DNA from 3 places in the Streptomyces sp. NBC_00250 genome. Region 2 is predicted to be linked to each of the others. Evidence: riboswitches for the same ligand, from Rfam matches in the RefSeq annotation. Region 2 holds a riboswitch; each other region holds the start of a gene.
The links. A riboswitch is a leader RNA that binds a small molecule or an ion and turns the genes downstream of it on or off. The one in region 2 is predicted to bind cobalamin.
Positions count from the first base shown of each region.

Region 1: it holds a riboswitch for cobalamin, as region 2 does, so the genes downstream of both, OG259_RS14460 (ribonucleoside-diphosphate reductase subunit alpha) here and metE (5-methyltetrahydropteroyltriglutamate--homocysteine S-methyltransferase) in region 2, are expected to answer to the same signal.
Region 3: it holds a riboswitch for cobalamin, as region 2 does, so the genes downstream of both, OG259_RS39590 (CoA-acylating methylmalonate-semialdehyde dehydrogenase) here and metE (5-methyltetrahydropteroyltriglutamate--homocysteine S-methyltransferase) in region 2, are expected to answer to the same signal.

Region 1 is NZ_CP108088.1:3,266,099-3,270,809, forward strand. Features, by position in the region: gene mctP (monocarboxylate uptake permease MctP) at 1-321, shown strand, start outside; gene OG259_RS14450 (hypothetical protein) at 405-1,007, shown strand; gene OG259_RS14455 (GNAT family N-acetyltransferase) at 1,051-1,551, shown strand; cobalamin riboswitch at 1,604-1,739, shown strand; gene OG259_RS14460 (ribonucleoside-diphosphate reductase subunit alpha) at 1,873-4,251, shown strand; gene OG259_RS14465 (ribonucleotide-diphosphate reductase subunit beta) at 4,251-4,711, shown strand, end outside.
Region 2 is NZ_CP108088.1:8,497,810-8,502,520, forward strand. Features, by position in the region: gene metE (5-methyltetrahydropteroyltriglutamate--homocysteine S-methyltransferase) at 244-2,574, opposite strand; cobalamin riboswitch at 2,739-2,960, opposite strand; gene OG259_RS38310 (lipopolysaccharide assembly protein LapA domain-containing protein) at 3,083-3,277, opposite strand; partial or broken gene OG259_RS41890 (mandelate racemase/muconate lactonizing enzyme family protein) at 3,610-3,807, shown strand; partial or broken gene OG259_RS41895 (mandelate racemase/muconate lactonizing enzyme family protein) at 3,802-3,999, shown strand; gene OG259_RS38320 (hypothetical protein) at 4,225-4,711, shown strand, end outside.
Region 3 is NZ_CP108088.1:8,787,006-8,791,716, forward strand. Features, by position in the region: gene OG259_RS39580 (short-chain fatty acyl-CoA regulator family protein) at 28-1,443, shown strand; gene OG259_RS39585 (diadenosine tetraphosphate hydrolase) at 1,480-1,953, opposite strand; cobalamin riboswitch at 2,073-2,251, shown strand; gene OG259_RS39590 (CoA-acylating methylmalonate-semialdehyde dehydrogenase) at 2,481-3,980, shown strand; gene OG259_RS39595 (acyl-CoA dehydrogenase family protein) at 3,977-4,711, shown strand, end outside.

The sequences.
Region 1 (4,711 bases), 5.2 Mb from region 2:
TGGTTCCACCGCTGGGCGCTGCTCGCCGGCTGGGCCGTCGGCATGATCTACGGCACGGTCGCCGCCTACGGGGTGGCGAGCCCGACCCAGAAGCACTTCGGCGGCTCCTCCGCGGAGATCCCGGGCATCGGCGAGATCGGCTACATCGGTCTCACCGCCTTCGTCCTCAACGTCGTCGTCACGGTCGTCCTGACCTTCGTCCTCAAGGCCGTCAAGGCTCCGGAGGGCGTCGACCAGACCTCCCCGGAGGACTACACGGCCGACGCGGGCGACCGCGGGGTCGACACGAAGCTCCCGAAGGTCGGCGCCGAGACCCACTGATCCACCGCCCGACCTGACGAAGGCCGCCCTGCTTCCCCCGGAGGCATGGCGGCCTTCGCCGTACGTGCGCGAGGATGCGGGACATGCGGATCGGACCACGCCTCACCCTGCTCGCCCTGCTCCCCCTCGCGCTCGCCGTCACCGGCTGCGGCACCGAGACGGCGGGCGAACGCCCGACGCCCGGCCCGGCCGAGCTGGACGCCCGCGCCCGCTGGGCGCAGACCGACACCGACCACGTGTACGTCACCGAGGCCGAGGGCTTCGAGCCGGCCCCGATGGGGGCGGGGGTCGTCGGCGACGACGGTTTCCAGGTCGCGTACGTCTCGAAGGAAGGCGTCCGGCTCACCGTCTCCGCCGAGCGCCGCCCGTTCTCGGCGAAGGAGTGCGCCGCGAGCACCGCCGAGCAGGACAGCTGTGTCCGGGACGGCGCCCGGTGGTACCTGCGGTCCGCCGAACGGCACGCGTACGTGAGCAACGAGAAGGGGCTGCGCGTCGAGGTCGCCGCCCCGCTCACGATGGACCGGAAGGCGCTCAAGGGCGCCGCCGAGCGCGCCCACCACGCCGACGCGGCCGAGCTCGACGCCGTCCTGCCGAAGCAGGCCGGCACCGGGCAGCCCGTCGAGCGGGGCGACCTGCCGCCGGTCGGTGACGGCGCCCCCGACAACTCGGTGGGGGCCGGCGGCTGAGACGCACTGGGGGCGAGTGGCCGGCCGGAGGCACACTTCCCCCATGGACTTCACGATCAGGGCGGTACGGCCCGAGGAGTACGAAGCGCTCGGTGAGCTCACCGCGGGGACCTATCTGACCGACGGACTGCTGAAGTACGGCGCGGAGGACTCGTATCTGCACGTGCTGCGGGACACGGCACGGCGGGCGCGCGAGAGCGAGGTGCTCGTCGCCGAGGACGGCGACGGGCGGCTCCTCGGCGGGGTGACCTTCGCCACCGGCGCCACTCCCTGGGCGGACATCGCGGTGGAGGGCGAGGCCGAGTTCCGGATGCTCGTGGTCTCCCGGGAGGCCCGCGGCCGGGGCGTCGGAGAGGCCCTCGTACGGGCCTGTATCGAGCGGGCACGGGCGCTTCCCGGGTGCCGCCGCATCGTGCTGTCCACGGACGCCTCGATGGTCTCCGCGCACCGGATCTACGAGCGTCTGGGCTTCGTCCGGACCCCGGACCGGGACTGGGAGCCGATCCCCGACCACCGCCTGCGCACCTACGCCTTGGAGTTCTGAGCCGGGGGGGGCGACACAACATGTGGGGGGTTCGGCGAGCGACGCCCCCCACATGTATGCTCATCCTCGCTGTCGACGCAGGGGAATCCGGCGCGAATCCGGAACTGTCCCGCAACGGTGTGCTTCGTACGGATACGACGAATTCGTACGAGGTGAGTCCGAGGACCTGCCGCCAGCGCGCCCGGTCCGTCCGTTCCGGGTGCCAATGACGTCCGGGCCTCGCGGAGTGGGCCGGTGGAAGCGACGCGTCCGGCGTTACGGATGCCCGCCTGCCCGCCTTCCCCCGCCGCGGCCCCGAGCCGAGCGAGGGAGAGCCCCCACGTGACCATCGCGCCCGCCGATCCGGCTTCCGCCGAGGCTTCCGCGGTCGAGAGCGACGGCCCCGGGACCGTGCTGCTGCGGACCCTGACCGACCTCACCGCCGATCTCCCCGACACCGACCCCGGCAAGGTCGCCGCCGCCGCGCTCCGCGGCCGCAGCGCCGTCGCGGACGAGGCGGAGCTGCGCGAGCTGGCCACCGAGGCGGCCGCGGGTCTCATCGCCGACGACCCGGCGTACTCCCGGCTCGCCGCCCGGCTCCTGACGATCACGATCGCCGACGAGGCGGCCGGGCAGGGCTCGTTCTCGTTCTCCGCCTCCGTCGCCGTCGGTCACCGCGAGGGCCTGATCGCCGACCGCACCGCCGAGTTCGTCGCGCTGCACGCGGACCGGCTCGACACGACGATCGACGCGGCCGCGGACGACCGCTTCGGCTACTTCGGTCTGCGCACCCTCTACTCGCGCTACCTGCTGCGCCACCCGATCACCCGCAAGGTGATCGAGACCCCGCAGCACTTCATGCTCCGGGTGGCCTGCGGTCTCGCGGAGGACGAGAGCGTCCGCGCGCTCGACGAGGTCACGGCGCTCTACAGCCTGATGAGCCGGCTGGACTACCTGCCGTCCTCCCCCACGCTGTTCAACTCCGGCACCCGCCACCCGCAGATGTCCTCCTGCTACCTCCTGGACTCCCCCCAGGACGAGCTGGACTCCATCTACGACCGCTACCACCAGGTGGCGCGCCTCTCGAAGCACGCCGGCGGCATCGGCCTCTCGTACTCCCGCATCCGCGCCCGCGGTTCGCTGATCCGCGGCACCAACGGGCACTCCAACGGCATCGTGCCGTTCCTGAAGACGCTCGACGCCTCCGTCGCCGCCGTGAACCAGGGCGGCCGCCGCAAGGGTGCCGCCGCCGTCTACCTGGAGACCTGGCACGCGGACATCGAGGAGTTCCTGGAGCTCCGCGACAACACGGGCGAGGACCAGCGCCGTACGCACAACCTGAACCTGGCGCACTGGATCCCGGACGAGTTCATGCGCCGGGTCAACGCCGACGCCGACTGGTCGCTGTTCTCCCCGGCGGACGTGCCCGAGCTTGTCGACCTGTGGGGCGAGGAGTTCGACGCCGCCTACCACAAGGCCGAGGCGGCGGGCCTGGCCCGCAAGACGATGCCGGCCCGCGACCTGTACGGCCGGATGATGCGGACCCTGGCCCAGACCGGCAACGGCTGGATGACCTTCAAGGACGCCTCGAACCGGACGGCCAACCAGACCGCCGAGCCCGGCCACACCGTCCACTCCTCCAACCTCTGCACGGAGATCCTGGAGGTCACGGACGACGGCGAGACCGCGGTCTGCAACCTGGGCTCGGTCAACCTCGGTTCGTTCGTCGTCGACGGCGACATCGACTGGGAGCGGCTCGACGCCACCGTGCGTACGGCCGTCACCTTCCTCGACCGGGTCGTCGACATCAACTTCTACCCGACCGAGCAGGCGGGCCGCTCCAACGCCCGCTGGCGGCCGGTCGGCCTGGGCGCGATGGGCCTCCAGGACGTCTTCTTCCAGCTGAAGATGCCGTTCGACTCCGCCGAGGCGCGCGCGCTGTCCACCCGTATCGCCGAGCGGATCATGCTCGCCGCGTACGAGGCCTCCGCCGACCTCGCCGAGCGCAGCGGCCCGGTCCCCGCCTGGGACAAGACCCGCGCTGCTCGTGGTGTGCTGCACCCGGACCACTACGACGTGGAGCTCAACTGGCCGGAGCGCTGGGCCGCGCTGCGCGAGCGGATCGCCGCCGTCGGCATGCGCAACTCGCTGCTCCTCGCCATCGCGCCGACCGCGACGATCGCCTCGATCGCCGGTGTGTACGAGTGCATCGAGCCGCAGGTCTCGAACCTCTTCAAGCGCGAGACGCTGTCGGGCGAGTTCCTCCAGGTCAACTCGTACCTGGTCGACGAGCTGAAGAAGCTCGGCGTGTGGGACGCGCAGACCCGTGAGGCACTGCGCGACGCCAACGGCTCGGTGGCCGGCTTCACCTGGGTCCCGGCCGAGGTCCGCGAGCTGTACCGCACGGCGTGGGAGATCCCGCAGCGCGGTCTGATCGACATGGCCGCCGCCCGTACGCCGTTCCTGGACCAGTCGCAGTCGCTGAACCTGTTCCTGGAGACGCCGACGATCGGCAAGCTGTCGTCGATGTACGCGTACGCCTGGAAGCAGGGCCTGAAGACGACGTACTACCTGCGCTCCCGCCCGGCGACCCGGATCGCCCGCGCCGCCCAGGCCGCGACGCCCGCCGCCGCCACCATCCCCGTCCAGCAGGCGGCCCCCGACGCGGACGCGCTCGCCTGCTCCCTGGAAAACCCCGAGTCCTGCGAGGCCTGCCAGTAATGAGCACCAGCGAGAACAAGAACCTCCTCGACCCGGGCTTCGAGCTGACCCTCCGTCCGATGCGCTACCCGGACTTCTACGAGCGCTACCGCGACGCGATCAAGAACACCTGGACCGTGGAGGAGGTCGACCTCCACTCGGACGTCGCCGACCTCGCCAAGCTCACCCCCGGTGAGCAGCACATGATCGGCCGTCTTGTCGCGTTCTTCGCGACGGGCGACTCGATCGTGTCGAACAACCTCGTGCTGACGCTGTACAAGCACATCAACTCCCCCGAGGCGCGGCTCTACCTCTCGCGCCAGCTGTTCGAGGAGGCCGTGCACGTCCAGTTCTATCTGACGCTGCTCGACACCTACCTGCCCGACCCGGACGACCGCGCCGCCGCGTTCGACGCGGTCGAGGAGATCCCGTCCATCCGCGAGAAGGCGCAGTTCTGCTTCCGCTGGATGGACTCGGTGGA
Region 2 (4,711 bases):
TCGCCGTGGGGTGGGACTGCGGCTGCGTCTGTCGGCTGCGGCGCACAGCGCGGGGGAGGACCACGCCTACCGTATGTCGGCGGACAGGGTCGAGCGAGGCACCGGTGACGTGAGTTCGACAACGGGTCGGCGCCCGAACTCGACGAAGCCGGGCGCCCGCGACCTGTGGCCGTGGTGCCGGGGCGGGGCGGGGCGTGCCGATCCGGGTCGGGCGCGCGGGGCGCCCGACCCGGACCCGCGGGATCAGGCGGTCACGTCGGCATCGGCCAGGTCCGCGCGGACTTCACGGGCGGCGGCGACGAGGTTCTCCAGCGAGGCCCTGGTCTCGGGCCAACCTCGGGTCTTCAGGCCGCAGTCGGGGTTGACCCACAGGCGCTCGGCGGGGATGGCTTCGAGTCCCTTGCGGAGGAGGGCGGCCGCCTCCTCGGTGCTGGGGACGCGCGGGGAGTGGATGTCCCAGACGCCGGGTCCGGCCTCGCGCGGGTAGCCGTGCTCGGCGAGTTCGTCGGCGACCTGCATGTGGGAGCGGGCCGCCTCCAGGCTGATGACGTCGGCGTCGAGGTCGTCGATGGCCTGGACGATGTCGCCGAACTCGGCGTAGCACATGTGGGTGTGGATCTGGGTGTCCGGCCGGACGCCGCTGGTGGTGAGGCGGAAGGACTCGGTCGCCCAGGCCAGGTAGCCCGCATGGTCGGCGGCGCGCAGCGGGAGCGTCTCGCGCAGGGCCGGTTCGTCGACCTGGATGACCGATGTGCCCGCCGCCTCAAGGTCGTCGACCTCGTCGCGCAGGGCGAGTGCCACCTGCCGGGCGGTCTCCCCGAGCGGCTGGTCGTCGCGTACGAAGGACCAGGCGAGCATGGTCACCGGGCCGGTCAGCATGCCCTTGACGGGCTTCGAGGTCTGCGACCGGGCGTACGTCGTCCATCGCACGGTCATCGGTTCGGGGCGGGAGATGTCCCCGGCCAGGACCGGGGGCCGGACGTAGCGGGTGCCGTACGACTGGACCCAGCCGTGCTGGGTGGCCAGATAGCCGGTGAGCTGCTCGGCGAAGTACTGCACCATGTCGTTGCGTTCGGGCTCGCCGTGCACGAGCACGTCGACGCCGGTCTTCTCCTGGAAGGAGAGGACCTCGCGGATCTCGTCCTTGATCCGCTCCTCGTACGCGGCGGCGTCGATCCGGCCGGCGCGCAGGTCGGCGCGGGCCACGCGGAGCTCCTCGGTCTGCGGGAACGAGCCGATGGTGGTGGTCGGCAGCACGGGAAGCCCCAGGAGGGCACGCTGGGCGGTGGCCCGCACCGCATACGGCTGGGAACGCCGACCGTCCGCGTCGGTGACGGCCGCGGTACGGGCGCGGACCGCGGGGTCGTGGGTGAGGGCGGAGCCGGCTCGGGAGGCGAGGCCGGCGCGGTTGGCGGCCAGCTCGGCGGTGATCACGCCGGTGCCCTGGGCGAGTCCACGGGCGAGGGTGGAGACCTCGGTGGCCTTCTGGCGGGCGAAGGACAGCCAGCGCCGGATCTGCGGGTCGATGTCCCGTTCGGCGGTCGCGTCCAGCGGCACGTGGAGCAGCGAGCAGGAGGCGGCGACGTCGACCTGGTCGGCGAGCCCGAGCAGGGTGCCGAGAGTGGCCAGGGACTTCCGGTAGTCGTTGATCCAGATGTTGCGGCCGTTGACCACGCCCGCGACCAGGCGCTTGCCGGGCAGCCCGCCGACCGTGGCGAGGTCGTCGAGGTTCGCTGCGGCGGCCCCGGTGAAGTCGAGGGCGAGACCTTCGACGGGGGCTGCGGCGAGTACCGGGAGGGCGTCGCCGAGCCGGTCGAAGTACGAGGCGACGAGCAGCCTGGGCCGGTCGGTGGCACGACCCAGGTCGCGGTAGGCGCGGGCGGCGGCGTTCAGCTCGGCCGGGGTGCGGTCCTGGACCAGGGCGGGTTCGTCCAGTTGCACCCACTCGGCGCCGGCCGCGCGGAGGTCGGCGAGCACCTGGGCGTACACCGGCAGCAGCCGGTCGAGGAGGGTCAGCGGCTCGAAGTCCCCGGCCACGCCGGGGGCGGGCTTGCCGAGCAGTAGGTAGGTGAGGGGGCCGACGAGGACCGGGCGGGCGGTGTGCCCGAGGGCGAGGGCCTCCTTCAGCTCGGCGACCTGCTTGCGGGAGTCGGCGGTGAACGTGGTGTCGGGGCCGAGCTCGGGGACCAGGTAGTGGTAGTTGGTGTCGAACCACTTGGTCATCTCCAGCGGGGCGACGTCCTGCGTGCCGCGGGCCATCGCGAAGTACCCGTCGAGGGTGCCCGCCTCGACGGCGGCGCGGTGGCGAGCCGGGACGGCGCCGACCATGACGCTGGTGTCCAGGACGTGGTCGTAGTACGAGAAGTCACCGGTCGGCACTTCGTTGATGCCGGCCTCGGTCAGCCGCTGCCAGTTCGATCGGCGCAGGCCGGCCGCGGTCCGACGAAGGGCGTCAGCGGTGACGCGGCCCTTCCAGTAGCCCTCGACGGCCTTCTTCAGTTCACGGTTCTGCCCCTGACGGGGGTACCCGTACACGGTGGCTCGTGCTGCCGCGGCTGCGGGCTTCGGTGTCACGGAACTCTCCTTCGCGAGATGTGTCCAGAACATCCCGGGGACGGAACGCGGACGCGAAGGAGACGACAGAACGGGCGGCCCACGTCGCGGAGGGTCCCGCGCGTGCCGCTCGCTGTGTACGCCGACCCGCCCACGAGGTCACCGAGAAAGCCGCACGGGAATCGTCCACGCGCGGGCAACGGGCAGGTCTTCGGACTCACGGGCACGCCCTCCTCGTGGAGGACACCTACTGGCCGTCGCTTCCCAGGACCGTTGTCCGGTCCCAGTGCGTATGACGGCGGTCGTTCCCGCTCACCGCTGCGGGGCAGTCCCGGATTCTCACCGGGTTCCCTCTTACGACGCCTCCCGCCTGGCGGACGGGGCGAACCAGCTGCACCGCCACCTTAGGCGCGCGAACGAGGACTGCACACCTCTGACCGCATGCCGGACCGTGAACAGGGCGTCCGTGGCCTCGTCGACCACACCGCACCGTGAACAGGGCGTCCGCGACCTCGTCGACCACACCGCCTCACCGTTGTGCGCGGCGCCGGGCGATGAGCAGGCCGAGGACGACGCCCACGAGGAGGGTGACGGTGAGGACGATCCAGAGCGGAAGCGTGACCGACGGGACCCACAGCCTGACGGTGACCGAACCGGTATTGGCCGCGATGAACCAGATGGCCAGGGCGGCGAGAACCACGAAACCGATGGTGCGCAGGCGCATGTCCCGCCCCTTGACCGTCAAGGTCGACGGTTCATGCGGCTTCCTGGCGGATTTCTGGGACATAGGGTCCATTATCGACCGATCTACGCGCCTGGTCGACCGCGCCGTCCACTGCTGCCCGCCGCAGATCGAGCATCGGCGGGCCTGGGTGCCGACGGAGACCGCACTCCGCGGACCCGTCGCGGTCGACACGGAGGCCTTCGTCCCCCATGAGGCGGCCTGCGTACGCGGGTGGTCCGACCTCTTGACGCCCCTCGTGCGGTCTCCCTACTGTCGCGCCAGAATTTCGAATGCATGACGAAATATCGAACGAGCGGCAAGGGGCAACCGCTGTGCGGATCACGGGAATCAGCACGCACGTCGCCGCAACGCCGTGGCGCAACCTGACCTACGTCCTGTTCCACACGGACGAGGGCCTGAACGGGGTCGGCGAGACCCGGATGCTCGGGCACACCGACGCGCTCCTCGGCTATCTCGGCGAGGCCGAGGCGAACCACATCGCGGGCTCGGACCCGTTCGCCGTCGCGGACGCCGAGATCAAGAAGGTGGTCAAGGGCGCCCCGCGGGTGGACCCGGAGACGGGCTGCTTCCACCTCTCCGAGGCGCCCGGCCTCGGTGTCGAACTCGACGTGGACGCGGCGGCCGAGTTCCCGCAGCAGCAGGCCCGATTCGACCTGTGGTCCGAGGGCTGGGAGCGACGTCGACCCCAGGGGGCCCGGTGAACGGCGAGGCCCTCGCCGTCCCGGCCGAGGCGCCGCTGGGGCCGTAGGCCGCGGGCGATCGATCCGGAGGCCGGACGCCGCCCCGCATCATCCCGTGTCCCGTGGGCCCCACCCCGGTGCCCCGGCCCATCCCGTGGGCCCCCGGCGCCCAGGCGCCCCGGTGGAGGAAAGTCCGTGTCCATTACTTCGAACCATGTCCGATATCTCGAACGTGAAGGACTGTCTGTGACCGACGCTCACTCCCCGACCTCCCGTCGGCCCGGCGAGCACGTGCTCGCCGCGCTGGGCCTCGGGGTCCCGGCCTTGTCCCCCGCCGACGCCTCGCCGCACACCTTCCCCGGTGGCGGCCGCTGGCGTACCGAGATTCCGTCCTGCGAGGGCCCCGAGGCGCTGGCCGTGGTCCTGGCGGAGGCCGAGCGGCTCGACGTACCGGTGCACCGGATCAGTCAGGGCAGCGGCGTGTGGATGCTCACCGATGCCGAGATCACCGAAATGGTCGCCGAGACCACCGAACGCGCCGTCGAGCTCTGTCTGTTCACCGGCCCGCGCGGCACCTGGGACATCGGCGGCTCCGTGCGCACCGACTCGCGAGGGGCCGGACCGCGTGCGCGTGGCCACGACGCCGTCGCGGGGTGCGTCGAGGACGCCGTCCGGGCCACCGAGCTGGGGGTGAAGTGCCTGCTCGTCGCCGACGAGGGCGTGCTGTGGGCGC
Region 3 (4,711 bases), 290 kb from region 2:
GTGTGGGGCGGGAGTCGAGGGGGTCGGGTGAGCAAGACGTATGCGGGTGCGCGGCTTCGGCGGCTGCGCGAGGAGCGGCGGATGAGCCAGGCCGAGCTGGCTCGGGTCCTGGCCATCTCGCCCAGCTACCTGAACCAGATGGAGCACGACTCACGCCCGCTGACCGTTCCCGTCCTGTTGCGGCTCACCGAGGCCTTCGGCGTCGATCCGGGTTTCTTCTCGGAGCGCGACACCAGCCGGCTGGTCGCGGACCTGCGCGAGGCGCTGGCCGGCGAGGTCGCCGAGGCCCGCGTCTCCGCCTCCGATCTCGCCGAGCTGGCTGCCCGGATGCCGGCCGTGGCCCAGGTCCTCCTCGACCTCGGTCGCCGTGGGCAGCGGCTCGCGGAGGGCCTGGCCGGGGTGACGGACGGCCGGGACGGCGACCGCGGCGGCGCCCTCTCCCCGCACGAGGAGATCCGCGAGTTCTTCTACCGTCGCCAGAACTACCTCCACGACACCGACCTCGCCGCCGAGGAACTGGCCCACGGCATCGGGATCCGGCCCGGAGAGGTCGTCCGCGCCCTCTCCGGCAGGCTGGCGGACCGGCACGGTGTACGGGTTGTCGGGGACGCGGCGGCCGGGTCCGAGCGGCTGCACCACTACGAGGAATCCATGCGGGTCCTCCACCTCTCCGCACGGCTGCGGCCCGGCCAGCAGGCCTTTCGGATGGCCACGCAGCTGGCGCTCCTTGAGTACGGGGACGAGCTCGACCGGCTCGCCGCCGAGGACTTCCCGGTCGGCTCCACCCCGCACGGCTTGGCCCGGATCGGCATCGCCAACTACTTCGCGGCCGCGCTGATCCTCCCGTACCGTGCCTTCCACACGGCTGCCGAGACGTTCCGCTACGACATCGAGCGGCTCATCGACCACTTCGGCCTCGGCTACGAGACGGTCTGCCACCGGCTGAGCACCCTCCAGCGCCCCAGGCTGCGCGGGGTCCCCTTCTCCTTCGTCCGCGTCGACCGGGCGGGGAACATGTCCAAGCGGCAGTCCGCGACCGGATTCCACTTCTCCCGCGCGGGCGGCACCTGCCCGCTGTGGAACGTGTACGAGGCCTTCGCCGCGCCCGGCCGGATCCACGTCCAGGTCGCCGCCATGCCCGACGGACAGCGCTTCCTGTGGACGGCCCGCGCCGTCACCCGGCACCGGGGCGGCTGGGGCGAGCCCGGCAAGACCTTCGCCATCGGCCTCGGCTGCGAGATCCGCCACGCGTCCCGGCTCGTCTACTCGGACGGCATCGACCTCGACAACACCGGGGCGGCCACCCCGATCGGGATGGGCTGCCGGCTCTGCGAGCGCCTCGACTGTCCTCAGCGCGCGGTCCCGCCGCTGGGCCGCCCGCTCGCCGTCGACGAGAACACCAGCACCTTCGTCCCGTACAGGGTGGCCGACGACCGGGCGTGAGACCTCGAAAGCCCACGTCCTCAGCCGGTGGGGATCTCAGTCCGAGAGGCCGTCGAGTGCGTCGCCGATCGCCGCGCGCAGAGTGTCGTGCCGCGGGCCGAGCGCGTACCGCTCGTCGCTCCACCGCTCCCTCGGGTACAGCCACACCGGCATCCCCACGAGATCGGCAGACTCCCACTCGTACCGGGGCCAGACGTGGGCGTGCAGGAAACCGTCGGTGTTGCCGAGGATCTCCAGGTTCACGCGCCGGAACGCGGGGTCGAGGCGCCGGCATGCGCGCTCGACGGCTTCGCCGAGGTGGTCCATGTCGGAGAGGAAGCGGAGACGCCGGGCCTTCGAAAGCTCCGAAAGCCGCTGAACAGCCGGATCGTCCGTCAGAAGCACGGAGTACCCGGGGAGGAACTGGACGTCCCCGATGACCGCGAATCCGGCGTGGAGACGCCTGAGAACCGTGGGGTTCTCACTCCGAAGCGCGCTTCCGATGCGATCCGCCCGCCAGTCGATCGTCATGTCGTCCTGCATGTCGTCCTGCATGTCGTCCGTCATGGCAGCCGACCGTACCGGTGCGCGATCGCCTTCAGCCCGCCCTGCCGGAGTGGGGGGTGGACTTACTAGGACGTCCAACTATATGTTCGTGACAAGCCCGCGGTGCAGGGAAGCCGGTGTGAATCCGGCGCGGTCCCGCCACTGTGACCGGGGAGTGTGCTTTCCAGCAGTTGAGGCCACTGACGGCAACCATCCGTCGGGAAGGCCGGAGAGCGCGCGCTGATCCGGGAGTCAGGATACCGGCCGTGGGGTGTTCCGTGTTGTCCACGAGGATGGAGCAGACACGCATGGCACCGGTACGTGACCACGGCCCAGGTGATCCGGCGGAGTACCCGAACGACGAGGCCCTGTCCCCGCGTTCGTGACTCGACGAAGGCGACCGGCCTTCCCCTGTCCCGCGGCCGGACCCGCGAAGCGCACCCCGATCGGTGTCGTGCCGCGCCCCCTTGCCGCGCCTTCCTCGGATCCTCACCTGACGAGAGCAGGCTTCGATGGTCCGCGAACTCACCCATTTCATCGGCGGAAAGCACACCACCGGCACGTCCGGTCTCTTCGCCGACGTGTACGACCCCAACACCGGCGCGGCACAGGCCAGAGTGCCCCTGGCCGGGCGCGCCGACACCGAGGCGGCGATCGCCGACGCCGAGGAGGCCCAGCGGGAGTGGGGCCGGTGGAATCCGCAACGGCGCGCCCGCGTGCTGCTGCGCTTCCTCCAACTCGTCGAAAGCGAAAGGGAGTCCATCGCGCGACTGCTCTCCGCGGAACACGGCAAGACCGTCGCCGACGCCCACGGCGACCTGCAACGCGGCCTGGAAGTGGTCGAGTTCGCTGCGGGAATCCCGCACCTCCTCAAGGGCGAGTTCACCGACAACGCCGGCACCGGCATCGACGTGCACTCGCTCCGCAGCCCGCTGGGCGTCGTCGCCGGGATCACTCCCTTCAACTTCCCGGCGATGATCCCGCTGTGGAAGGCCGCACTCGCCCTGGCCTGCGGGAACGCGTTCATCCTCAAGCCGTCCGAGCGCGATCCCTCCGTACCCCTGAGGCTCGCCGAGCTCTTCCTGGAGGCCGGACTCCCGCCCGGCGTGTTCAACGTCGTCAACGGCGGCGAGGAAGCCGTCGACACCCTCCTCGAAGACCCCCGCGTCCAGGCCATCGGCTTCGTCGGCTCCACGCCGATCGCCGCGCACATCTACGCCACCGCCGCCGCGCACGGCAAGCGCGCGCAGTGCTTCGGCGGTGCCAAGAACCACATGATCGTGATGCCGGACGCCGACCTCGACCAGGCCGCCGACGCGCTGATCGGCGCCGGCTACGGGTCTGCCGGCGAGCGCTGCATGGCGATCTCCGTCGCCGTACCCGTGGGCGAGGAGACCGCCGACGCACTGGTCGCGAAGCTGAAGGACCGCATCGCGGGCCTGCGCATCGGCACCTCCGACGACCCGGACGCCGACTTCGGGCCGCTCGTCAGCCGAGACGCCCTGGACCGCGTCAACCGCTACGTCGGTATCGGTGTCGACGAAGGCGCGGAACTCGTCGTGGACGGACGGGGGTTCAGCCTCCCCGGCCATGAGAACGGCTTCTTCGCGGGCGCCTCGCTCTTCGACCGGGTCACCCCCTCGATGCGGATCTACCAGGAGGAGATCTTCGGCCCGGTGCTGGGCGTCGTACGCGCCGCCGACTACGAGGAGGCCCTGCGGCTGCCCAGCGAGCACCCCTACGGCAACGGGGTGGCGATCTTCACCCGCGACGGCGACACGGCCCGCGATTTCACCCGCCGTGTCGACACCGGCATGGTCGGCGTCAACGTCCCCATCCCGGTCCCCGTGGCGTACCACAGCTTCGGCGGCTGGAAGCGCTCCGGCTTCGGCGACCTGAACCAGCACGGCCCCGACGCCATCCGCTTCTACACCCGGACCAAGACCGTCACCTCGCGCTGGCCCTCCGGGGTCAAGGAGGGCGCGAGCTTCACCATCCCGACGATGGGATGAGCGCCGTGACCACCCTCACCGAGGACCAGCTCGCCCTCGCCGAAGTCACCCTGGACTTCGCCCAGGAACAGCTCGCCCCCCACGCCGTGACCTGGGACCAGGACAAGCACTTCCCCGTCGACGTCATCCGCAGGGCCGCCTCACTCGGACTCGGCGGGGTCTACGTACGGGAGGAGCACGGCGGCTCCGGACTCACCCGGGCCGACGGCGTCCTCGTCTTCGAGACCCTGGCGACCGGCTGCCCCTCCATCGCCGGCTACCTCTCCATCCACAACATGGTCGCCTGGATGATCGACCGGTACGGAGACCACGCCCAGCGCGCCCGATGGCTGCCCGGCCTCTGCTCCGCCGAAGCCCTGGGCAGCTACTGCCTCACCGAACCGGGCGCGGGCTCGGACGCCGCCGCCCTGCGCACCCGCGCCGAGCGGGACGGGGAACACTACGTGCTGACCGGAGTGAAGCAGTTCATCTCCGGCGCCGGCGCCTCCGACGTGTACGTCGTGCTGGCCCGCACCGGAGGGGTCGGCCCGAGCGGGATCTCCGCCTTCGTCGTCGAGAGGGGCGACCCGGGAGTCTCCTTCGGTGGGAACGAACGCAAGATGGGCTGGAACGCCCAGCCCACCCGCCAGGTGGTCCTCGACGGAGTGAGGATTCCCGCCGACCGGCGGCTCGGCGCCGAGGGCGAGGGTTTCCGCATCGCCATGCACGGCCTCAACGGCGGCCGCCTCGGC